3 regions of the Bradyrhizobium sp. BLXBL-01 genome follow, and region 3 is predicted to be linked to each of the others. Evidence: riboswitches for the same ligand, from Rfam matches in the RefSeq annotation. Region 3 holds a riboswitch; each other region holds the start of a gene.
The links. A riboswitch is a leader RNA that binds a small molecule or an ion and turns the genes downstream of it on or off. The one in region 3 is predicted to bind cobalamin.

Region 1 (8,043 bases), 3.1 Mb from region 3:
GCGCAAGCGCCGCCCCGTCGTGACCAGAAAGGGCTCGCCGATGTCGTTGAGCGGCAGCGCATGCGCCGCACACAGCGCCTGGATCGAGGTGATGCCGGGCACGACTTCGATTGTCGGCAACGGATTCAATCGCCGCGCAATGCGCAGCGAGGAATCGTAGAGCGACGGGTCGCCCCAGATCAGCAGCGCGACCTTGCCGTCACCGCCGAGATGGCTTGCAATGGTCCGCGACCACGTGGCGGCAACGGCATCGTGCCAATCGTCGACGCCCTTGCGATAGTCGGCCTCGGTCGCGTCGCGCACGGGAAGATCGAATTCGGCGATGCGCGTCGCCTTGTTGGTGAGCACGTCAGTGCAGATCGTCCGCCTGAGATCGGCGAGATCAGACTTCGCGCTCCCCTTGCGCGGGATCAGGACGAGATCGGCCGCGTTGATGGCGCGGGTCGCGGCGCGCGTGAGCTGCTCGGGATCGCCGCAACCGATGCCTATCAGAGAGAGCGTGAGCATCGGGCGTACGGGGCGACCATGACGGCCGCCCCTTGTCTCTTAAGCCGCGTTGTGCAGGCGAGGCGTGACGAGGCCAGGCGCGGTGACACCACGCAGAGACTTCGCCAGCGCCAGCACGGCAAGATCGGCCAGCGGCTCGATCACGATGACCAGTGCGTAGGACGCCGCGAACGTCGCGATGCTGGCGAGGTTGCTCATGGCGAAACCGGAACCATAGAGCGCCCAGAACGCCACCCAGGCGATCACGCCGGCCTGGTAGGTCGTCGAAAGCGCCAGCGCCTGCCGATACTTCAAATCAACATAGGCGCTGTTGCGCGAAATGATCCGGGCAGCGATTGCCTGGATCGCGAACAGCGGCACCAGCAGCGTGGTGACGTTCATGCCATATTGCGGGATGTCAGCGGGCTCGAAGAAAACGCCCTGGAGCAGCAGGCCGAGCGCAAGGCCGAAGGCCGCGGGAGCCGCGCCGAACAGCAGGAACAGTGTCGAGCCGAGAATGAAGTGCACCTCGGAGACGCCGACCGGGAAGTGCGGCAGGATCTCGAAGAAGGTGAAGACGAGAGCGGTGGTGGCGAGCGTCCGCGCCGCGAACGACACGACGCCCTGCTCGCGCACGGTCTCGACCGCAAGCTTCAAGGCAACGCCGCCTGCGGCGATTCCGGTTGCGTAACTCAACACGAGCTTGGCGCCCGTCACGACGCCGGGTTCGATATGCATGGCTCAATTCCTTCCTGCCGTCACACCCGACGGCCTTGGCCTCAACACGTGCACGGCCGGTCTCCTGGCTCGCGGTTCACTGGGTTCTCCGGCCTTCCCGGACCTTGCAGTCCAGTGGCGGTTCGGAGCCCCTCACCGCTTACAGTCGCGGGGGCGGCTGGGGTTTTGGGCGCCGCAACTTGGTCCGCCCATCCCCATTCCCGATTATGCTCCGGCGCTTTGCGCCGCGTCGAGCACCATGCCGCTCTTGTGTGCCCCTTTCGCATTGCGGGCGTCAAGGGGCGAACCGCTGCCGGAGCCGTCATGCCGGATATTCTCCCGCCAGCGCGCCGAACAGGATCACGGCGGCGGTGGAAGCGGCGCCGCCGCGGCCAAGCTGCTCGGCAAGCTCGGCAATCGTGGTACGGACCAGCCGTTCGTCGGGACGCCCGAGAGATTCGGCGAACAGCGCCGGGGTGCTGGGGGCGAGACCGTGCGCGATCAATTTTGCGGCAAGCGCCGGAAAAGTGCGCCGGCCCATATAGACCACGGTCGTGGCCTCGGGATCGGCCAGCGCGGCCCAATTCAAATTGGGCGGCAACTCGCCGGTGACATCAGCACCGGTGATGAACTGCACCCGGCGGGAGGTATGCCGCCGGGTCAAGGGAATGCCGGCCTCGGCGGCGGCGACACAGGCGGATGTGACGCCGGGAACGATCTCGTAGCCGATGCCGGCTTCGCGCAGTGTTTCCAGCTCCTCCTCGAGCCGACCGAAAATGCCGGCATCGCCGGACTTGAGGCGCACCACGCGCGCGCCGGTTGCGGCGTAGTCGACCAGGAGACGGTTGACGTGGTGCTGCTTGGTCGAAGGACGCCCGGCCCGCTTCCCCACCGCGACGAGATTGGCACCGGGCCGGGCGAGATCGAGGATCGCGCCGGAGGCAAGGTCGTCATAGAGCACGACATCGGCCTCGCGCAGCCGCGCGGCGCCCTTCACCGTGAGGAGCTCGGGGTCGCCGGGGCCGGCGGAGACGAAAGAGACAAAACCGCTCACCGGTCCTCCGCGATCAGATGGAAGAACGTGCCCGTGGCATGGCCACGGCGCGAGCCGGTCTCGGCGATGACCGCGCCGGTGGCGTCGTGCACGACGGCCAGTGGCGTATCGGGTTGGGCGAGGATGGTCGAATAGTGGAATTCGTGGCCGCGCAAGCGCGCGCCCGGCCGATGCCCCGGCATCGGCGCGGCGAGTTCGGCAAGACGATAGCCGAGATGCATGCGGCGCTTGGCAAAGCTGGTCTCCAGGCCGAGCAGTCCCGCCATCTCATGGCTGATACCGTCAGCGTCGGTGAGGCCTGCGCCCAGCACCATATAGCCTCCGCATTCGCCATGCACGGGCCGTGTCTCGGCGAAAGCGCGCAAGGAGCTGCGAAAGCGCGCATTGGCCGCGATCGTTCCGGCATGCAGCTCGGGATAGCCGCCCGGCAGCCAGCACACGTCGGCGCTCGCATCGGGCGCTTCGTCGGCCAGCGGCGAGAACGGCACGATCTCCGCGCCCGCCGCGCGCCAGGCTTCCAGCATATGCGGATAGACGAAGGAGAATGCCGCATCGCGGGCCAGCGCGATGCGCTGCCCGGGCGGCGTTACGTTCATGTCGTTCGCCGCAGCTTGCGGCGACCATTTGCCTGCCGATTGCAACACCGCATCGAGGTCGACGTGCTCCGCTACGAAGCGCGCAGCCTCGTCGATCAGCTTGCCGATCTCGGCCTGCTCCTCGGCCTGCACGAGGCCGAGATGCCGCTTCGGCAGGCTGATCTCGGCGTGACGCGGCAGCGCCCCGAACACTTTGATGCCGGCCTCGTTCAGCGCGCGCCGCACCAGATCCTCATGGCGCGGGCTGGCGACGCGATTGAGTACGACGCCGGCGAGGCGCACACCGGCGCGGTAATCGCGAAGGCCCGCGGCGATCGCTGCCGCAGTCTGCGCCTGGCCGGAAGGGTCGATCACCAGAACCACCGGCCAGCCCAGCATCTCCGCGACATCAGCAGTCGCTCCCGTGCCGGAAACACCGCGCGCAGCGACACCGTCGAACAGGCCCATCGATCCCTCGGCGAGCACGACATCGGCATCGGCGGCACGGCTGACGAGATGCGCGATGGTGCCGCGATCCATCGCCCAGCTGTCGACGTTGACCGAGGCACGCCCCGTGGCCGCGGCGTGGAAGGCGGGATCGATGTAGTCGGGCCCGCTCTTGAAGCACTGCACGTTCAAGCCGCGATGGCGCCAGGCGCGGGCGAGCGCCAGCGTCAGCGTGGTCTTGCCGACGCCGGAGGCCGGCGCGGAGATGACGAGGCTCGCAGGCATCACGACGCCTCCGGAAAGCGCGGCTCGGCACCGACGGGCCGGTAGCGGCGGTCGTAATCGGCGGCGTAGAGGCGGCTCTCGTCGAAATCGGCCGCGCCAAGCGTCTTGCCGACCAGGATCAACGCCGTGCGCTCCATTTCGGCACCCACGGCCGCATCGAGCGTTGCCAGCGTCGCGCGCACAATGCGCTGCTCCGGCCAGCTCGCGCGCCAGACGATCGCGACCGGGCAATCCGCGGCGTAATGCGGCGTCAGCTCGGCGACGACCTGGTCGAGCAGGTGGATCGACAGGTGAATCGCGAGCACCGCGCCGGTCGCGGCGAACGCGGCGAGCTTCTCGCCCTCGGGCATCGCGCTGGCGCGGCCCGGCGTGCGCGTCAGCACGACCGTCTGAGCAAGACCGGGCAGCGTCAGCTCGGTTTCCAGTGCCGCTGCGGCAGCCGAGAATGAGGGAACGCCGGGTGTCACCGTGTAGGGAATCCCAAGCGCGCGCAAACGGCGGAGCTGCTCGCCCATCGCGGACCAGATCGAGAGATCGCCGGAATGCAGCCGCGCGACGTCCTGGCCTGCCGCATGTGCGGCTGCGATCTCGGCGATGATCTCGTCGAGCGACATTGGGGCGGTGTTGACGATCCGCGCTCCCGGCGGGCAATGCGCCAGCACGCCCTCCGGCACCAGCGAGCCGGCATAGAGGCAGACCGGACAGGCCGCGATCAGATCGCGGCCGCGCAAGGTCAGCAAGTCAGGCGCGCCCGGGCCGGCGCCGATGAAATGCACCGTCATGGGCCGTCTCCTTCGGCAATCGCGGCGGTCGCGGTGCGATCCTGCGAGACAACGCGTGTCACAATGAGCCGCGCCCGAGGGCCAGCCGCAGCGAGTGCTGCGGCCTCGGCGACCGATCCCGTGCCGAACCCTTCGGTGATCCGCTGCGACTGCGTCGGCGTATCAATACCGGCCAACGCGTCGGCCGGGACAGCCTTGATCGGAACGCCACACTCCCGCGCGAGCTGCTGCAGCGCCTCTGCATCGGCCTTGTCGCCGACGGTTGCCACGGCCGCAAGACCGTCGGGACCGCCGGCCGCCACAAGCGCCTCCCGTAACGAGGCCAGCGTCACATTTTTCTTGAATCCGAGCCCGGCGACCTTCATCGGACCGTACTCCATTGCACCACCGGCCGCGTCGCCTCCCACGCGCGGTAACGACCGAGCGGAGCGGAATGCGCGATCTCGACCCGCATCAACTCGCCGCCATGCTGTTGATGCAGCTGGCCGAGCAGCGCTTCCGTCTCCAACGTCACGGCATGGGCCACGAACCGCGTGCCGGGCGTAATCCGCGACCAGACAGCTTCGAACATCGCGATATCGAAGCCGCCCCCGACGAACACAGCATCCGGCCGGTCCAGCGCAGCGAGCGCGTCGGGCGCGGTGCCCGCAACAACCGTGATCTTGTGTTCCACCCCGAACGCCTCCGCATTGCTGCGGATGTTGGCGGCGCGATCCTCGCGCGCTTCGACGGCAATCGCTGACCCGCCCCCCAATGCCCATTCTACCGAGATCGACCCCGAGCCCGCACCGATGTCCCACAACCTCCTGCCAGGGCATGGACCGAGTGCCGAGAGCGCCAAGGCGCGCATCGGCCGCTTGGTGATCTGACCGTCGTGAGCAAAGAGAACATCCGGTAGTCCCGAACTGCGAGAGAGACCGTTCGCCCCTCTTGCCTCCAGCGCGACAGCAACGAGGCTTCCGGCGGAAACGCGCGTATAGGTCTCCGCGTGAAACTTGCGCACCTTTTCATGGGGTCCGCCAAGCGCGGCGAGGGTCCAGAATAGCGAAACACCCCATCCGCGCTCCGTCAGCCACCTCGCGAGATCAACGGCGGCCTTGCCGTCTCGCACGAGACAGATGATCCGCGCGCCATCCGCCAGATGGGGTACAAGCCGTTCGAACGGCGCGGCATGAAGGCCGAGGCAAACGGCGGATTCGAGCCGCCAGCCCAACCGCGCCGCGGCGAGGGAGAAGGTCGATGGCGCGGGGTGCGCGATCCACTCATTGGCATTGAGCTTCTCGGCGAGAGTAGCGCCGGCGCCGTGCCAGAACGGATCGCCGGAGGCGAGCACCACCGTCGGTCGGCCGCGGCAGCTCAGCACGACATTCGCATCGAACGGCACCGGCCACGGCCGGCCGCGGCTGCCAACCTCGGCAAGCGCGAGATGGCGCTCGCCGCCGAACACGGTTTCGGCCTTGGCAAGCGCCTTTCGGCTTGCCTCCGACAGCCCGGCAAGGCCATCTTCGCCGATACCGATGATGGTCAGCCAGGGTTCACTCATGATTCGCGCCCTCGTTCTGGGCGGAACGGCCGATGCGAGCCTGCTCGCCGCGGAGATCGCGCGCGCCGGCATCGACGCCGTCTATTCCTATGGCGGCCGCACCCGCGCGCCGGCCGATCAACCGCTGCCGACCCGCATCGGCGGTTTTGGTGGCGTGAGCGGGCTGGCCGACTACATCCGCCGCGAAGGCATCACCCATGTGATCGATGCGACGCATCCCTTCGCCGCAGAAATGAGTCGCAACGCCGTCGAGGCGTGCGCGGAAACCGGCACGCCGTTGCTTGCGCTGGAGCGCGCGCCCTGGATCAAGGCACCCGCCGACACCTGGATCGAGGTGGCGGATGTCAACGCTGCCGTCGCCGCGCTGCCTGACGCCGCTGCAAACGTGTTCCTCGCCATCGGCCGCCAGCACATTGCGCCATTCGCGACGAAGCCGCAGCACGCCTACACGCTGCGCTTCGTCGATCCGCCCGACGCGCCCCTGCCCTTCGCGGCCGATGTGATCGTGTCGCGCGGCCCGTTCACCTTCCACGGCGAGCTGAACATGCTGCGCACACGCGGCATCGGCTGGATCGTCGCCCGCAATTCCGGCGGCGACGGCGCGCGCGCCAAGATCGATGCGGCCCGCGGGCTCGGCCTTCCCGTAATCATGATCTCGCGACCAGAGCTGCCCGAGCGCCGACGGGCCGAGCGCGTCAGTGACGTGATGCAATGGCTCGGTCATTCTGCCCGCCTCGGCGCATAGACCCAGCGGCCGACACGGCGTGTCTGCGAATTGCCGACGATCACCAGCGTGCGCATGTCGGCCATCTCGGGCCGCGCCTCTTTCAGCGTAACGGTCACGATCTTCTCGTCAGCCGCACTGATCGCGCGCGCGAAGATCACGAGACGCTCGCCGCAGCCCGCCTCGCGAAGCACTGCCAGCGCCCGGCCGAATCCTTCCGGCCGGCTTGCCGAGCGCGGATTGTACATCGCGATGGCAAAATCGGCTTCCGCCGCAAGGCGCAGCCGTTTCTCGATCACCGCCCAGGGCTTGAGGTTGTCGGAAAGGTTGATCGCGCAGAAATCATGGCCGAGCGGCGCGCCGGCGCGTGCCGCCGCCGCCAGCATCGCGGTGACGCCCGGCAGCACGCGGATCGGCAGATCCCGCCATTGCGGCGCCCGTTCGAGCGCCTCGAACACGGCCGAGGCCATCGCGAACACGCCGGGATCGCCGGAGGAGACGACCACGACCTGCCCGCCTTCAGCGGCAAGCCGCAGGGCTTCGCTCGCACGTTGCAGCTCTTCGCGATTGTCGGAGGGATGCAGGGTGAGCCCAGGCCGCGGCGGCACGCGCGAAACATAGGGCGCATAACCCAGAATATCGGTCGCCGTCGCGAGCGCGGCCGTGACCTCGGGCGTCACCAACGCGTCGCTGCCCGGCCCGAGGCCCGCGATGGTGAGCGTGCCTGTCATTCGGCGGCGCCCAGATGCCGGCCCTTGCCGTGCACGAGCACGATCGCGAAATAGGGACAATCGGCCGCATCGATCTCGGCGAGCCGCTCCACCCGCTCGTCCGGCATGGTGCCGCGCTCGACCAGCCAGGCATCGTCCAGCCGCCCGGCAGCTGCGAGCGCACGGCGCACCTTTGCGAGATTGCGGCCGGTCTTCATGATGACCAGCGCATCGGAATCGCGCATGCGCCGTTCGAGCTCGTCTTGGGGTAGCGTCCCCATCAGCACCGTCGTGACGTCGTCACCGAGCGCGATCGGCTGGCCGACCCCGTTCCAGCAACCGACCATGCCGGGAATGCCGGCGATCACCTCGATCTCGACGCGGCCCTGCAGGCGCGTGTGCAGATGCATGAACGATCCATAGAAATAGGGATCGCCCTCGCAGAGCACGACGACGTCGACCGCGCGCGACAGCCGCGCAAGGCGCTCCGCCCATTCGTCGTAGAAGCCTGCGAGCAGCTGCACGTATTCGGGGCTGTCGAAAGCGATCTCCGTCGTCACAGGATATTCCATGGGATATTCGGTGACGCCGCCTGCCAGCATGCCCTCGACGATGCGGCGCGCCTGTCCCGGCCTGCCCTTCTTGCGGAAATAGGCGACGTGGCTGGCGCCGCGCACCGTGCGATCGGCACGCACGCTCATCAAGTCGGGATCACCGGGG
Region 2 (8,043 bases), 3.1 Mb from region 3:
GCTGCGATTGCTGCGAGCCTGCTCGGTGTGAGCGCCGAAGAGATCGCCGGCAGCGGCACCGGCGTCGATGCGGCCGGCCGCGTACACAAGGCGCGGGTGATCGATGCGGCGATCGCACGCCATCGCGTCGCCGGAGCCTCGGTCGAGACAATCCTGTGCGCGGTCGGCGGCCTCGAAATCGCGGCGATCTCGGGCGCCATCATCGCGGCCGCGCAACGCCGCATTCCCGTATTGATCGACGGCTTTATCGTCTCGGTGGCGGCGCTGGCGGCGGCGCGGCTCAATCCCTCCTGCCAGCCGTTCCTGTTGCCCTCGCATCAATCGGCGGAGCAAGGACATCGGCTGGTGTTGCGCGCGCTGAACGTGCAGCCGCTGATCAGCCTCGATCTCAGGCTCGGCGAGGGATCGGGCGCCGCCATTGCGCTGCCGCTGGTGCGCTCGGCCTGCGCACTTCACAACGGCATGGCGACCTTTGCGCAGGCCAACGTACCGGATCGGCCTAGCTGATCCGCTGATTGACCGAGACGACGCGCCAGCCGCTGGCGAGCCGGTCGATCCGGGTCAGCGACAACGGATCGATCACGAAGCGCAACGCCGCTTCCGGTGCGAGATCGAGCGCGATGCAGAGCGCGGCGCGGATGGTGCCGGAATGGACGACCAGCGCCGCGGAGCCTGCGCCGATCCGCGACAGGCCGAGGCGGACGCGGGCGACCTGATCCGCAAAGCTTTCGCCGTTCGGCGGCCGTCCGCGCGCCAGATCGCGCCAGAACTGCGCGTAGATCTCGCCGCCGGTCGCGGCGAGCTCGTCATGCCGATGGCCGGTCCAATCGCCGAAATCCTGCTCGCGGAATTCGCTGACCAGCTCCGGTTCCAGCCCCAGCGCGCGCGCCGTCTCCACCGTGCGCCGCGACGGGCTGGCATAGCCGGCGACATCCGCGGGCAAGCGCTGCTTGAGAGCCGCCAATGCCGCGCGATCGCCGAGATCGGCCGGCGCATCGGCTGCATGGATCGTCCCGGCTACGCCCGCGACAACCGCGTGCCGTATCAACCAGAGGAAGGTCTCGCCTTCCATGCTCATCTCCAAGGAAGCTTGTGCGGTCGCCACGACGCCGCAACTGGGACATTGACTCTGTCTTGGTGGTAATCCTAGATGCTCGCGACGGTTTTCCCGAGAGGGAATGAAAAGGGAATGCGGTGCGGGGAAAATTGTCCCCAATGCCGCGGCTGCCCCCGCAACTGTGAGCGGTGAATCCTTCGTCACGAGCCACTGGGTCCTCGGTCCCGGGAAGGCGACGAAGAGGTCACGACCCGCGAGCCAGGAGACCTGCCGTCAGCCGTGGTCACACGCGAAGATGTCGGTCGGGGAGTACAGACATTCGGCTTCATCGGACGGCTGCAAGGCCAAAAGGTGAGACCTCGTTCGCTGTGACGTGCCACTGACGTCATACCGAGGTTTGTACCGTGTCTTCCATCCGTATCGCACGACCGCGCCGCGTCCTGCTGGTTTCCGCCGCGTTCACGTCCTTCGCCGTTCTCGATCCGCCTGCCGCTCTGGCGCAGCAGGTCCGAGAGCCGCTGCCACCCGTCGAGGTCTCGCCCGCCCAGGCGCGCAAGCCGGCCAGACCGGCAGCACGAGAGGTGGCGAGCGCGCGCCGCGCGGCAGCGCGCAGGCCGGCGGCGGTATCGGCAGCGCCAAAACCCGTCATGCCGGATCTGACGGCGCAAACGCCGCTCAACACCAATGCCGTTGCCGAAAGCGCTTCGCGGCTCGGCCTGACGGTGCGGCAGACGCCCGCGACCGTCGAGGTGATCTCGGCCGAAACCATGCGCGAGCAGGGCTATCGCACCGTGTCCGAGGTGGCGCAGGGCGCCGTCGGCGTCACCTCCGGCGACAACCCGGCCGAACCTTCCGCCTTCTCGATGCGCGGCTTCACCAATAGCCAGATCAACACACTCTACAACGGCATCAAGATCGGTCCGCAGAACATGACCTCGCGGATCGTCGACACCGCCAATCTGGAGGCCGTGGAATTCCTCAAAGGACCGGCCTCGCTGATCTCGGGCGAGGGTGCCGCGGGAGGCGCCATCAACTTCGTCACCAAGCAACCGCACACGGGAGCGATCCGCAACGAGGCAAATTTCTCCTGGGATTCGCTGAATTCGTTCCGGGCCCATTACGGCTCAGGCGGCAGCACCAATGTGCAAGGGCTGGACTATCGCTTCGACATCAGCCGTTCCACGCTCAACGGCTTTGCCGACGACACCAACGTCAAGACGTTCGGCACGTCCGGCCAGCTCAATTACCGGGTCTCCGACAGCCTCAAGATCTGGGGTGCGGTCGAGTATCGCGAAGACCGCTCGAAGGCCTATTGGGGCGCGCCGCTGGTGCCGGTCGCCTTCAGCGGTTCGCATGCGACGACGGGGATCGTCTCCGGCAATTACGTCTCGAATTACAACGGTACCAATCTCGGTGCCGTCACCATCGACGACCGCACCTTCAACACCAATTACAACGTTCTCGATAACCGCAACGTGGCGCAGGAAGTGTGGCTGCGCGGCGGCTTCGAGCTGAAGCTCGCGCCTGACCTCACGCTGAAAAGTCAGGCCTATGGCTATGGCGCCGAACGGACCTGGTTCAACAACGAGATCGAGGCATTCAACTCCACCACGAACCTGGTCGATCGCGAACGCTTCTATGTCGCCCATAGCCAGCGGCTGGTCGGCAACATCACCGACCTGATCTGGGATACCAACATCGCAGGATTCGACAACCGGTTGGTCACGACGCTCTCGTCGAGCTATCTCGATTTCGTCAGGCCCGGCGCGGCAAACTTTCCCGGAGATTCCGTTTCGCTGGTCGATCCCAACCGCGGCTTCTACGGCCTGCTCACGACACAGCAGCAGACCGCGCGCATCGACAACGAGGCGTTGTCGTTCGAGGACCGGTTGAAGCTGACGCGCAGCTTCGCGTTGATCGGGGGCCTGCGTGTCGAGCACATCGGACTCGACCGTAACTCGACCGACAAGGCCGGGCTGGAGAAGGCAGGCTTTCCGTACACCAAAGACTGGGCGCCGGTGACGGGCCGCATTGGCTACACCTGGGAGGCCGTGCCCGGCCTGACCTTCTTCAGCCAGTACGCCACCGGGGCCGACGTCGCAGCCAACAACATCTTCCTGCTGTTGCCGACCCAGCCACTGGACCTGACGACGTCGCGAACCTACGAGACCGGCGTCAAGCATCTGTTCTGGGACAATAGGGCGGAGTGGTCGTTCTCGGCCTACGACATCCTGCGCAAGAACGTCTATGCGGCGGCCGGCGGGCAGGCGCTCAATATCGCCGGGCGGCAGGAGTCCAAGGGCGTCGAGCTTGCCGCCTCGGTGCGGCCGATCGAGCCGCTTCGGTTGTGGGGCAACATCGCCTATGTCGATGCGCGCTATGCCGACTACAATTTCGTCGGTGGCTCGTTCTCCGGCAATACGCCGCCGAACGTACCGCGTATCGTGGCCAATGCCGGCGCATCGTACCGGTTCTTCACGCCCTGGCCTGTGGAGCTCGGCATCACCGGCCGTCATGTCGGCGACCGCTACAACACCGACGCGAACGTCGTGACGATGAAGGCCTACACCGTGGCCGACGTCTACGCCTTCGTCGATATCCCCAAGGCCGTGTTCAATGCGGTCGACCAGGCCCGCATGACTTTCCGCGTCCGCAACATCACCGACAAGCGCTATGCGATCTGGGGCGATCCGTTCTATCCCGACCAGATCCTCCTGGGCGCGCCGCGCACCTACGAGGTCTCGGCCGCGTTCAAATGGTGAGGCCTTGAGCGCATGATGGGCGCGATCGTCCTCTCGCATCGCTGGCTCGGGATCGCGTTCTGCCTGCTGTTCGCGATGTGGTTCGCGAGCGGGATCGTGATGCACTTCGTCCCGTTTCCGTCGCTGACGGAAGCGGAGCGATTTGCCGGGCTCGCGCCGCTGGACCGTGGCGGGACAACGATCTCGGTCGCGGACGCCGTTGCTGCGAGCGGAATCACCGACGGGACGCGTGTTCGGCTGATCCAGCGCAGTGATGGACCGGTCTACGTCGTCTCGGGCCCCGCAGGTTCGCGAGCGGTCCGCGCCTCCGATAGAGGAGACGCATCGGTGACGTCCGCCGATGTCGCGCTCACCATCGTGCAGGGCTATTCCCGTCAGCGCGGGCTCGACGCGCCACGCGCCGCGATCGTCGCGCGGTCGGACCACGATCAATGGAGCGTGCCGAACGGTTTTGATCGCCATCGCCCCTTGTTTCGCGCCGCTCTCGGCGATGCCCCTGGAACGGAGGTCTACGTTTCGTCGCTGACCGGGGAGGTCGTCCTAGATACGACGCGCAGTGAGCGCGCGTGGAACTGGGCCGGCAGCGTGCTGCACTGGATCTATCCGACGGTTCTGCGCAGCAGCTGGGCGGTGTGGGATCGCGTGGTCTGGACGCTGTCGCTGCTGGCCCTGATTGCGGCATTGCTTGGCGCGGTGCTCGGAATCGTGCGGATCAGGTTTCGCAAGGGCCAAATCTCCTCGCCTTACCGTGGCTGGCATGCGCTGCATCACCTGATCGGCCTCGCGGCGACGCTGTTCGTACTGAGCTGGATCTTCAGCGGCTGGCTCTCGATGGATCACGGCCGCCTGTTCTCGCGCGGGCAATTGACGCCGACAGAGGCGGGCGTGGTCGATGCCGCCCCGGATTGGCGAGACGCTTCACCGCTCGATCTGCCGCCAATATCGCCGTCGGCGCGCGAGGTCGAATGGTTCGCCTTCGGCGGCAGGGTCTATCGGCGCGATCGGCTCGCCCTTGGCCATCAGACGTTGATCAGGGCCGGGGACGCGCCGCGAGATGGGCAGGCGGCATACCTGGATACGCAGGAGATCGGGGATCTGACGGCGCGCCTTGGCGCCGGCTGTGCCGCACCGTTCCTGCTCGCCGGCAACGACGACTATCCGGCGCAGTCCGCTATTCCGGGAGCTCCGGTCTACCGCACGACCTGCGGCGATCTCTGGTTCGATGTCGATGCTGCCGATGGCAAGGTGCTGCAAAGACTGGACCCGTCGCGGCGCGTCTATCGCTGGCTCTACAGTGCGCTGCACACGCTTGATTTCCCGATTCTGCTGGCTCACGCGCGGCTGCGTGACGCTCTCATTGTCAGCCTCTGTACGCTCGGACTGATGTTCTCCATCACCGGCGTCGTCATCGGATGGCGACGCTTGCGGGCGTCGCTGGCATCCTGAGGCCGGTGACGTCCTCGCTTACTGACCGTACAATAAAGAGAGGCTGAGCCGACCTGCGTGCATAGCTCCTGGTCAGCCCTCTCTCCTGCACCGCAGATTGATCGCCTGCAAATTAGACAAACGGACTTGCGCGATTCCGATTGCAGTGCAACGGGCGCTCCCATTTGTGTCGAAGAATCCAAGGGTGCGCTGCACATTTCTGGCTTCGTATGCTTCTGCTCTCTGGGCGAGCAGCGCTGCACCAAAACGTGCAGCCGATGGTGCGCCGCGCAATGCCGGCGGCTCGCTGGCTCGGTGGTTTGCGACAACTCCGACCCTATCCCGCGGCCATCGCTCTGTCGCACGCTCGCCCGTGATGGCATGACAGGGAATGACGATGAGCGTGCTCGCTTTGGCATTGGATGCGGCAATGGCCGGAAAGGACCTGGCGTCCGGTCCGGACGTCACGCGTAGCTGACTGTGCAGATGAGCTACTCCGACAATCACTGGGAGGTCGGCACCGATATCGGTGGCACCTTCACCGACATCATCGCCATCCGGCGCGATTCCGCGGAAGCGCGGATTGCAAAGGTGCCGTCGCGCCCCGACGCACCGGTTCGGGCGATGCTGGAGGCGATCGAGGCGGTGGGTCTGCGCAAGAGCGAGGTCAGGCGCTTCGTCCACGGCACCACGCGCGTGACCAACGCGATCGTCGAGAATCGGCTGCCGAAGGTGGCGCTGGTCGCGACCGAAGGCTTCGCCGACGTGCTCGAGATCGCCCGCTATCGCCGGCGCGACCTCTACCGGCTCGACATTCCGCCGAAATCGCCGCCTTTGGTGCCGCCTGAAAGATGCTTCGGGCTCGCCGAGCGCCTCGATCATGAGGGGCGAGTGTTGAAGGCGCTCGAGGAAGCCGAGATCGAGCGCCTGGTGGCGTGGCTGAAAGGGACCGGCGTTCAGAGCGTCGCGGTCGCACTCCTTCACGCCTATGCCAATCCGGTGCATGAAAAGATGCTGGGCGAGCGGCTCAAGGGCCTCGTCGCCCATGTCTCGCTCTCGCACGAGGTCAATCCCGAGGCACGCGAATATGAGCGGACCTCGGCGACCGTGTTCAACGCGGCCGCGATGCCGATCGCGGTGGAATATCTCAGCGAGCTGGAGCAGCGGCTGCCGATCGGGGCCGGCCTGCAGGTGTTTCACTCCGCCGGCGCCATGGTCCCGATTTCGGCGGTGAAGCGGCGTCCGCTGGTGATGGCGATGTCGGGGCCGGCGGCGGGCGTCTCGGCGTCGGTCAGCATCGCGCGCCAGCTCGGCTGCTCGCGCATGTTGACCTTCGACATGGGCGGCACCACGACGGACGTGTGCCTGATCGTCGACGGCCAGGCCGAAATGACCGACGGCCGCATGCTCGGTGACAAGCCGCTGCGCCAGCCGATGCTGGCGGTGCACTCGATCGGTGCGGGCGGCGGATCGATCGTGCGCAACGGTCCCGGCGGGCTGACGGTCGGGCCCGAGAGCGCCGGCTCCGAGCCGGGCCCGGCCTGCTATGGCCGTGGCGGCACGGAGCCCACCATCACCGATGCCAATGCCGTGCTCGGCTATCTCAATCCCGAGACCAAGCTTGGCGATCGCATCGGCATCGACATCGAGAGCGCCAAGCGTGTCATCGCGCCAATTGCGCACGCACTCGGACTGAGCCTGACCGAAACGGCGCTCGGCATCATCAAGGTCGCGAACGCGACCATGGCCCGCGCGCTCCGCCGCGTCACGGTCGAGCGCGGCATCGACGGGCGCGACTGCACGCTGCTGGCCTTCGGCGGCGGCGGCCCGATGCATGCCGCGGGCCTCGCCGATCTCTACGGGATTGCGGAGGTCGTCGTGCCCAGTGCCTCGAGTGCGTTCTCGGCCCTGGGCTGCCTCACCGCCGATTTCAGCTTCCTGCAGCAGCAGACCCTTCGCGCTGCCCTCGACGGCATCGATCTCGCCGGCGTCTCGGAGCGGATCGAAACCCTGATTGCCGATGCCTCGGCGCCGCTTCTCGCCAACAATGTTGCAAGAGCGGAGATCCAGGTCGAGCTGGTGGCCTTGATGCGCTATGCGGCGCAGAATGACGCCATTCCGGTATCGTTCACGCTGCCGCTCGACGTTGTCAGGCTGAAGCAGGACTTTCTGACGCGGCATCACGAGCTGTTCGGCTATGCGACCGGTGAGCCCTGCGTCATCGAATCCGTGCGGGTGCAGGCCCGGCGCCCGTCGACAACCGTTGTCAGCCGGCCGGCGACAGCGGCGAGGGCGGTGTCTACGGGCACGCGCACCTGCTCGTTCGACGGCTTCCATGACATCGCAACCGCGATCGTCGACCGCGCCTCGCTCACCGAGACCATCAATGGTCCCGCCATCATCGAAGACGCCTGGTCGACCGTGGTGGTGCCGCCGGGCTGGCAGGCGAGGCCCGATCCATCAGGCAATCTGTTCCTGAGGCGGAGGGCGGCATGAAGCTCGATCCCTTCGTCGTCGAGGTCATCAGGCACGGGCTCTCGGCCGCGGCCGAGGAGATGAGCCTCGTCATGACGCGCTCGGCGCGCTCGCCGCTGTTGCGCGAAGCCGGCGACCTGTCGTCGGCGATCACCGACGGCTACGGCGGCCTGGTCGGACAGGGCCGCGACATTCCGATCCATCTCGGCGCGATGGCCTACACCATCCCCGAACTCCTGAAGGTGATGCCGCGCGATGGCCTGAACGACGGCGACGTCGTCATCTACAATATCGGCGCGCTCGGCGGCAATCATCTCAATGACG
Region 3 (8,043 bases):
GACGGGCAAACGGGCTTGTGCGCCGGCGTATCGTCTGGTCGATCGCCCTCATCCGGGCAGCGACATTGGCATCATGGATCTTCGGCGAAGTCCGGCGGGCAGTCGCAGCGCATTCCGAATCGGCTAGAGCGAGCCCGACATTCTGGTCGCCAGCGAGCACCCGCGCCAGGATCGCAAGCTCGCGCATCTTCTGAACCGAGAAAGAAAGCCAGCTCTTAACGTCAGACGCGAGCCCGGTCTCGAGTTCAACATCGACCGGCACGTGAAGCAGCGAGCAGGATGGAGCGAGCTGCACACGGTGCTTGCCGAGCTTCGCAATCGCGGGCTCCAGCCTCTGACGGAGCGACGACAAGTTCGACCGCCATACATTCCGGCCGTCGATGACCCCGAGCGAAATGACGAGATCACTTCGGTCGACAGCGACGATCTGATCCAACAACTCTGGCGCCCGCACCAGATCAACGTGCAGACCGGAAACTGGGAGGCTCAAGGCTGTATCCAAATTGTCGCCTAGGTCGCCGAAATAGCTGGCAAGCATGATCTTGATGCCCGGTCCCTCCTTTGCGAAGCGGCTATAGGCATGTAGCAATGATTTTCGCACAGCTTCGTCCAGATCAAGGACCAGGCAGGGCTCGTCAAACTGAACCCAACTTGCCCCTCGTTCGGCCAATTCATGCAGAACCTCGATATAGACCGGTATCAAATCATCCAGTAGGGACAGGGGCTGGAACGCACTATCGGCACTCTTGCCGAGCTTTAGGAATGTGACGGGCCCGATCAAGACAGGGCGGGTCTGGAAACCAAGCGCCTTTGCTTCCTCATACTCTTCCATGGGTTTGCGAGAGCAAAGTCCGAACGCCTGTCCCTTGTGAAACTCGGGAACCATGTAGTGGTAATTGGTATCAAACCACTTAGTCATTTCCTGCGCAGGTGGGCCAGACCCCCGTGGGCCAAGACCGCAACTCGCATCCTGGTCGTCGCATTGTGATCCGCGAGCCATGGCGAAGTACGTCTTGAGGGAAATGTCTTCTCCTTTCGAGGCGTAGATCTCCGGGATAGCACCAACCATGACACTTGTATCGAGCACCTGATCGTACAGCGAGAAGTCATTCGACGGAATGATCGTGACGCCGAGAGATTTCTGACGAGCCCAGTTCGCGGCGCGCAGGCCGGATGCGTCCTCAAGCAATTGCTGCTCGCTGATCTTTCCCGCCCAGTAGCTCTCGAGAGACAGTTTGAGCTCACGCCTTGGACCGATGCGTGGCGTTCCGAGCGTAGCAACCGGAAGAGAGAGAAGAGACATAGTTTTAACCCCTGTTGGGGACAAAGGCCATGGCGGACGCAGGCAGAGGAAGTCGCGCGTGCGACGGCTGCTTGGCGCACCACCGAGACACCCCGCCCGTGGACCAATATATATCGTCGGGGCAGGTCTCCTGGCTCGCTGGTCATCGCTGCTGTCGGCCTTCCCAAAGCCGTGCGGGCTTCAGTGACATCGTTGGACAGTAGCTCGCCGCTCACAGTTGCGGGGGCAGCGCCGGAATTTGCACCGGCTTCCCTCTTAGCTCCGGATCAAGTGGGATTCGGAGAACCTCGACGACTTCGATTATCGGCAGGAGGACTCTTCCGTCAACCTCTCAGATTATGTGCCAAGCTACTCTGTGACATCTACTCGGCGAATAACCGTGCATTTCTATGATTCTCTAAACAGAGCTGCTGCAATCGCAAGTACTCTTGCCAGATGTCGGAGTGAGCATCGGAGCTGCCTTGAGGCGAGGCGGCCCCATCAATGAACCCGACAAAACCAGCCTGCGCGGCGAGGATTACCGCCGTTTCGAGCAGAATGCATTCGATGCGGCTTCCGATTTCCAGCGGTTCGCCCAGCACGTCGGCTGGCCAGCTATTTTCTCAACTAGAGGATCCGCATTGAATACGTCAAGGCAACCGGCGCAATCTAGAAACATACGCGGCGAGCAGGTTGATTTGCGTGCCAGCCACGCTTCAAAGTTTGTCGATTAAGTCGGCTTCGTGTCCCCAGCCATCATGTAGATCGAATGCCGACGGCAACGACAGCGAACCACACGGTTCAAGGACGGCAAACGCACTGCCGATTCTCATTAGGCACTTGGCATCGAGGCGCTTACCTCTCCGCAAACTATCGAGTGCGGGACAAGGATGCACAAGCTACGGCCGATTCACTGAATGGAAACATCGAACGTGCGCAGGTCGGAAAGTCGACAAGAATGACATAACAACCGTGCAAATCTCCGCCTGCTGCCTGGAACGAAGAATGCAAGCCCCTCGAACATGCCCAGTCTCTCCCGCTGGGCATGTCCAGCTCAGCCAATTGACGCTGTCGCTGGGTAGGGAAGTTAGCGGCGCGTGACATAGAGGGGAGCGCCTGCCCGCACGGGATAGCCGCGGGTGCCCCGACGCGTTTCCGTAAACTTCTTGGGCTCGCTCGCTCCTAGCAGGTTCGAGGTTGGCCCGCTTTGAAAGATGTACGGATGAAACGCGATAGGCCGAGGGTTATGAAGAGAATGTCGGGAAGACCCGCGCTATGGCGTTGCCTGAGCGCACTTCTAATCTGCCTAGCCTGGCCGGCGACCATGAGCAACAGTATTCGCGCAAGCGACATCCCAGTTGTCGAAAGACTCAAGTCAACTTGGCGAGCGCAAGATGGTGAGACGGTAGAACAAATTATCTCCAATGTCTCGAAGGTGGCACAGTTCGTCCCTCAGATGTGGGGCGTCGTTGAACTTGGCGAAAACGACTATGTTTTCGTTTCATGGACCAGGCACCGAGACAACAAATCAGACGAACAGTACGCTATCACCTGGAAAGTTGCGCTCGACGGTACGACTGAACTGGCGTCAACCTATGCGAAGCCCATGGAATTGGGCTGGCGCGCCCTAGCGCTCTCGTTGATCGCCAGAGAAGTCGCAGATGGTGAAAGGACGCAAATCTTCGCTTTCTGCATGATCCGACTAACTTCAACTTTGTGACTACGCCGCAAGGCCGGCTCGGCGATCTTCTAGGGCAAGGCCGCTGCACTATCATTGAACCTGTTGGGGTAGACTACTTACCGAAGCGGAATGAAAAGCCGAACGAGAAAGGCGATCTGTGGCGTATTCTGCTCTTGGTGAATTGCGATCTCCAAGGACCACGTTATTTTACACACAACGGGGTCATCACTTTCGAGAAGAGCGAAGGCCAAGATTGGGAGCCACAATCCTCCTTTGCCAAGCGGATCGCTCAATTTCATCCGGGATCCTGGTTCCAACGCACCGAGCCAAAGGAAGAGGAAGACTTAGGAGACCGAAGGCCTTAGTAGACGGTCGCGCAAAGCAACATCGGACCGCAGCTGCCGTACGGTCGAACGCCTCGTACCACCTGCAAGACATACGCGGTCTGCGGTTGTGATGTTTACGGCTCCGCAACAGTGCGCCTGCCCTTCTCGCAGCATTTCGGCCCGCCGCACGAAAGGTCGAGCAGCACGATGGCGCTTTTCCGCCAGGTGTCGAGCTCAGCGGCGTACTAGTTTGCGAGATGTGGTTTGCCCGCCTGCACTCCACCCAGTGAGAGCAACCAAGTTGTGCGGGCACCAGCTCTCATGCATTCTTCGCTAGAGCGCTGGGGGATGCCTCGGGCCCGGGCCGATTCGGCGTGTGTGCTCCGCACGTCGCGTGACTGCGTGGCGTGCGCAGGAGCATGAGCGTAGCGACTTTGACCCGGCCCTAGGAACCGATGCCGAGACGAAATGGGCGAGGAAGTTACACTGGTAGCAAGCCCGGCATACCCGCTGAGCGCCTGCCCATTTCCGAGTCGCAGGCCGGGAAGCTCCGGAGCTGTACGCAGAACGTCGAGCGCCACTGACTCGGCTCTAGATTTCCTCGCACTCATTTGTCTGCACGTCATAGACCCGGATTCTAAGCTTGGGAAACCGCTTCTTTAGTTCTGCTCCACCTGCCGTGGCACCGTCTTTGGTTGCGAATTCCGCTCTGAGCTAACCATCTACTTCAAGCGCTTAAGATGAGACCGATACTTCCCGAACGACTGCGACCATGTCATTCCCATTATTAGTGAGGTGCTGAAGAATGATGTGTAGCTTGAGTCGGCTAAACCGTACCAGAGCTATTCGCCCCGCGTGCGCCATGGGCAAACGCGTATTGTGGACTGAACCCTCACACTGAATTACATCAGGATGGCACTCGCGATTGTCCGAACACGTGGGTAGCTTGCGCACGCCCGGAGCATCCACGGCAAAGCGCGGCTCCATATCGCAGCCGTTCCAATTCCTGGAGCAAACGGGCGCTGATGCTAGCGTTCCTGGGTAAGCCACTCGAGATCGCAGGAACCGTCACGACCAATAGCGGCCGCCCGTAGCGCCGCCTGAGTCATAAACAATTCAGTTCTTGTGCAAATGTATGGGCGGTAGCACCAACGACCTATGGTGCAGCGCGGAGGAGCCAAATGCCACAGTGCGATTGGTAGCAACGATCATATGGCTCGGCGTAAGAAGGTACCGGATTTCCGCGATTTGCTCGAAAGAACGCTTCATTTATGCGGCGAGCATTGAGGCTGAACTCCGTCGCGTACTTTGCCTACACAGGCCAGAGCGAGTCAGACCAGATCATTTTTGAGGATCTTTTTCGTGACACGACTTTTGGGGCGAATTCATCGCCCTCGTCGGAACTGTCCGGTTTGCTGATGGAAGTCGTCATCAACCATGGCAAGGTTGCTCCTCCAAGCCTGACTCCGCCGCAAGCACCGACGCTTCATTGTCCTCACTTTTGCAAAGAGGTAGCACAGCCTTCCAAGGCTCGGGTTTGTCCGGCATCTCGAGTTCGGCGCCACGAGGATCTCCTCCTCAGGTGCAGAGGGTACAGCGCGTTCAGGGTAAGAGAGGCGTCGATGATCGAAAGATACCGCCGCACGCACACGGAAGAAATCTCTTGATCCTTACGCAGCGTCAGGTCGTAGCTTCGAACTCACGCCAGGCTCTCATAAAGCACACATCGAAAGCCGAACGGACATCTGCGGTCGAGCAATCGAATGTATCGGCACCGGATCGTGCATGAACATGGATCAGGAGCGAAAGGTTATTGTCGGGATGAAGCACCCCGGAAGTATGTTCGTATTGATCGCTCTCATCACATCTCCGGTTTTCGCCGAGACACTCAGCGGTGCTCCGCGCATCCTCGATGGCAATACGATCGAGATCGAGAAAACAAACGTCCGGCTCTCAGGCATCGAAGCTCCTGAGACGGATCAGATTTGCCTCGACGCACAGGGCCGGAAATGGGCCTGCGGCGTAGCTGTTCGCGACCTGCTCATCAAGCATTCGAATGGGCGAACGTGGGATTGTCATACCGAAAGAGTCGATGAGTATCGGCGAGCCCTCGGCAGCTGCTTCATCGAAGGCGAGGATGTAAACGCCTGGATGGTACGCTCGGGCTTGGCGCTATCGGCTGGTGCATCTCACCATACCTACATTGTCTATGAGTTGGTGGCGAGCACAGCCAATGCGGGACTGTGGTCCGGCGCATTCATCGCGCCCTGGGACTGGCCTCGCCGCAATCGGGGCACGATTATCGTGGGCGCGACGTCGGTTCCGGTCGACGCTCAGGAAGTTCTGCTTGGATCCGTCTTGCTTTCGGAACCCCCGTCGCCCGAGTGCCTGATAAAAGGCACTGTCGAGCGCAGAGGCGAGCGCATTTACTACCTGCCAGGGCAACCCGGTTACGAACAACTCGACATGACGAAGACGCGCGGTGGACGCTGGCTCTGCAGCGAAGCGGAAGCCGACGCCACCGGGTGGCGTAAGGCCGTGCGATGAGGCGACACATGAAAGCAGCCCATTCTCAAGACATGCACCATTTAACCAGGCACGCGCGTTCGCGCCGGTCACTGTTGCTGTTCGCTGTTTCGACAGTTTTCCTGCGGTTCGGCAGTAAGATTGTCGATGCGAAGGAAGCAAAAGGCCCGCCCAAGCCAAACAACCTGCTCTCGCCAGATGCTGCCCTGAATCGGTTGCTGAAGGGGAACGATCGTTATGTCCAGGGCGCACCACGAGCCGACAATTTCAGCCGCGAGCGGCCGGTCTTGGTTGAGGGACAAAATCCATATGCAGCGGTTCTGAGCTGCGCCGACTCCCGCGTGGTCCCCGAACTTGTCTTCGACAGCGGATTAGGTGATCTGTTTGTCTGCCGCGTGGCCGGTAACTTCGCTAACGATGATACGCTCGCCAGTATGGAATACGCGGTTGCCATACTCAACACGCCGCTGATCCTCGTACTTGGCCACGATCATTGCGGTGCGATAGACGCCACGATCAAGTCGCTCCATGAAGATAAGCGGCCGCCGGGGCACATTTCATCCCTGGTAACTGCACTTTCTCCTGCAGTGAAAGCATCTCGCGACCAAGCCGGCGACGGGATCGCCCAAGCAACCCGACAAAATGTGATCGATAACGTCAACAAATTGAAATCGACAGGTCCAATTCTGAACGGCGCAGTCGAGCAGAACCGACTGAAGGTCGTCGGGGGCCTGTATCGGATCGACACCGGCAAGGTCGATATCGTGAGCTGATGCTAGCGCCTTCACGCTCCCGGCAATCGTCTGCCGCCTGATACATCGCTTCAGATCCGCGCAATATTGTTGGTCCAACGTCTACCACAAATACGCCCGGATACTATCCGCTCTACAATTGTCATCGCTTCAGGACTCCTAGATATGCGCGGCCTCTTAATTCTCCTCGTGTTTTACGCACTCATGTTGGCAACGCGCGGCCAGCAACAAGAAACACACATAGCGCGTCCGGCAGCATTCATGCCTCCTGATTGAGCCGCCAACCCAATGGAGGTGGTTCGGGTAGCAGATTGCAATGCGAAGCATTGCAGGCTCTGAACTCGAGAGCACGCGACGATCCCGAGAGCTTCTCGTCTCCGATTGGGTAATGCATCCTCGGTCATGCTTTTATAACCGAGCTCAGCCAGGGCTGAGGGATCACACAGAACAACCAGCATGACTACCCGGCCGGGCTGTAAAGCAACATGCTACCTGTATCCGTACCAGACAGCCCTCCTGCATGAGCCATTTGGTGACCGGGACCATCGGAAAACCAGCCGCGCGTCAATCATTCGCTAGATGGTCTCGTTCGCCGTCCTCCATGACGAGCTCGGCACGAGAAGAAACTCGAAGCTTACAAAGTGCGTCGCCTTTACGCGGGGGCTGGTAGGTTCTAAGTCGCGGCGAGACTTAGCAGGTTTCTTGTTCTATCTGCGCAGGTCAATTCGGTGCGACAACAGCCATGTTTCAGCGCGCGCACCGCGCCTACAGGCCGGAGAGCATCTGGTAACCGCGCTTCCACAATCAGGCCCTTCAAGCACGGATTCGCTTAGTGGGAACAGAGCACTAGCTTCAAAACGTGTCGTGCCTGGTCTGTCACAAAGCTCGTGGTGCGCGCATAGTTGTCGCACGAATTTGGCAAGCTTGGAAGGCCGCAAGCATTGGTAGATCGCCGAAGAAAGAGGCGCCACCGGCCGCAAGAGGGTCGGCCAGTCAGGAATGTGCTCGAACTTGCGTTCGGTATGTCAGAACGTGGCCAGACTCCTCTGTCGCTGGCAAGCCCGGAAAGCCACCGAAACCTGTTCGTAACGCTTCGTCTTCGCTCGCATGAGCGGACCACTCTTGCAGTCACCTCGAACGCGGAGTTGATCGTGCAATTGCGTCCGGAGCCGCCGTGCGTTTCACGAACACCTGCGTTCTTGAACTCTGCTTCTAAGCAAGCGCTCACCAGCAGTCGCAGGAGCAGCACATTTGGGCTGTTGGTAACCTCAGGAGAGGAACGTTGAACCGGGTTGGTGGCGGTCGCGGTCCGCCTCTGTGGTTTTCTTCGCGGCCTGTTAAGGACATCTTGTGCCTAAAAGCAAACCGGAGCGCAAGAGCATTGCGCTGGCACGGCACGGCGGAGTGATCTCGCGCAGTTCAGACAAAGCCGGCAGCTATGCTTGATGGCACGTCAATTGCTGGGAAGACGGGCAA

Region 1: it holds a riboswitch for cobalamin, as region 3 does, so the genes downstream of both, ACNJYA_RS24925 (energy-coupling factor ABC transporter permease) here and metE (5-methyltetrahydropteroyltriglutamate--homocysteine S-methyltransferase) in region 3, are expected to answer to the same signal.
Region 2: it holds a riboswitch for cobalamin, as region 3 does, so the genes downstream of both, ACNJYA_RS24905 (TonB-dependent receptor) here and metE (5-methyltetrahydropteroyltriglutamate--homocysteine S-methyltransferase) in region 3, are expected to answer to the same signal.

What each region holds. Positions count from the first base shown of each region.
Region 1 covers NZ_CP182471.1:5,331,721-5,339,763, forward strand. The annotation lists gene cobF (precorrin-6A synthase (deacetylating)) at 1-507, opposite strand, end outside; gene ACNJYA_RS24925 (energy-coupling factor ABC transporter permease) at 547-1,224, opposite strand; cobalamin riboswitch at 1,262-1,480, opposite strand; gene cobA (uroporphyrinogen-III C-methyltransferase) at 1,526-2,257, opposite strand; gene ACNJYA_RS24935 (cobyrinate a,c-diamide synthase) at 2,254-3,564, opposite strand; gene cobM (precorrin-4 C(11)-methyltransferase) at 3,564-4,346, opposite strand; gene ACNJYA_RS24945 (cobalamin biosynthesis protein) at 4,343-4,711, opposite strand; gene cbiE (precorrin-6y C5,15-methyltransferase (decarboxylating) subunit CbiE) at 4,708-5,889, opposite strand; gene ACNJYA_RS24955 (cobalt-precorrin-6A reductase) at 5,888-6,634, shown strand; gene cobJ (precorrin-3B C(17)-methyltransferase) at 6,610-7,344, opposite strand; gene ACNJYA_RS24965 (precorrin-2 C(20)-methyltransferase) at 7,341-8,043, opposite strand, start outside.
Region 2 covers NZ_CP182471.1:5,322,879-5,330,921, reverse strand. The annotation lists gene cobT (nicotinate-nucleotide--dimethylbenzimidazole phosphoribosyltransferase) at 1-507, shown strand, start outside; gene ACNJYA_RS24910 (histidine phosphatase family protein) at 500-1,072, opposite strand; cobalamin riboswitch at 1,144-1,346, shown strand; gene ACNJYA_RS24905 (TonB-dependent receptor) at 1,462-3,819, shown strand; gene ACNJYA_RS24900 (PepSY domain-containing protein) at 3,832-5,265, shown strand; gene ACNJYA_RS24895 (hydantoinase/oxoprolinase family protein) at 5,731-7,740, shown strand; gene ACNJYA_RS24890 (hydantoinase B/oxoprolinase family protein) at 7,737-8,043, shown strand, end outside.
Region 3 covers NZ_CP182471.1:2,269,474-2,277,516, reverse strand. The annotation lists gene metE (5-methyltetrahydropteroyltriglutamate--homocysteine S-methyltransferase) at 1-1,303, opposite strand, end outside; cobalamin riboswitch at 1,407-1,608, opposite strand; gene ACNJYA_RS10270 (hypothetical protein) at 1,666-1,884, opposite strand; gene ACNJYA_RS10265 (hypothetical protein) at 2,607-3,002, shown strand; gene ACNJYA_RS10260 (thermonuclease family protein) at 5,075-5,836, shown strand; gene ACNJYA_RS10255 (carbonic anhydrase) at 5,845-6,588, shown strand.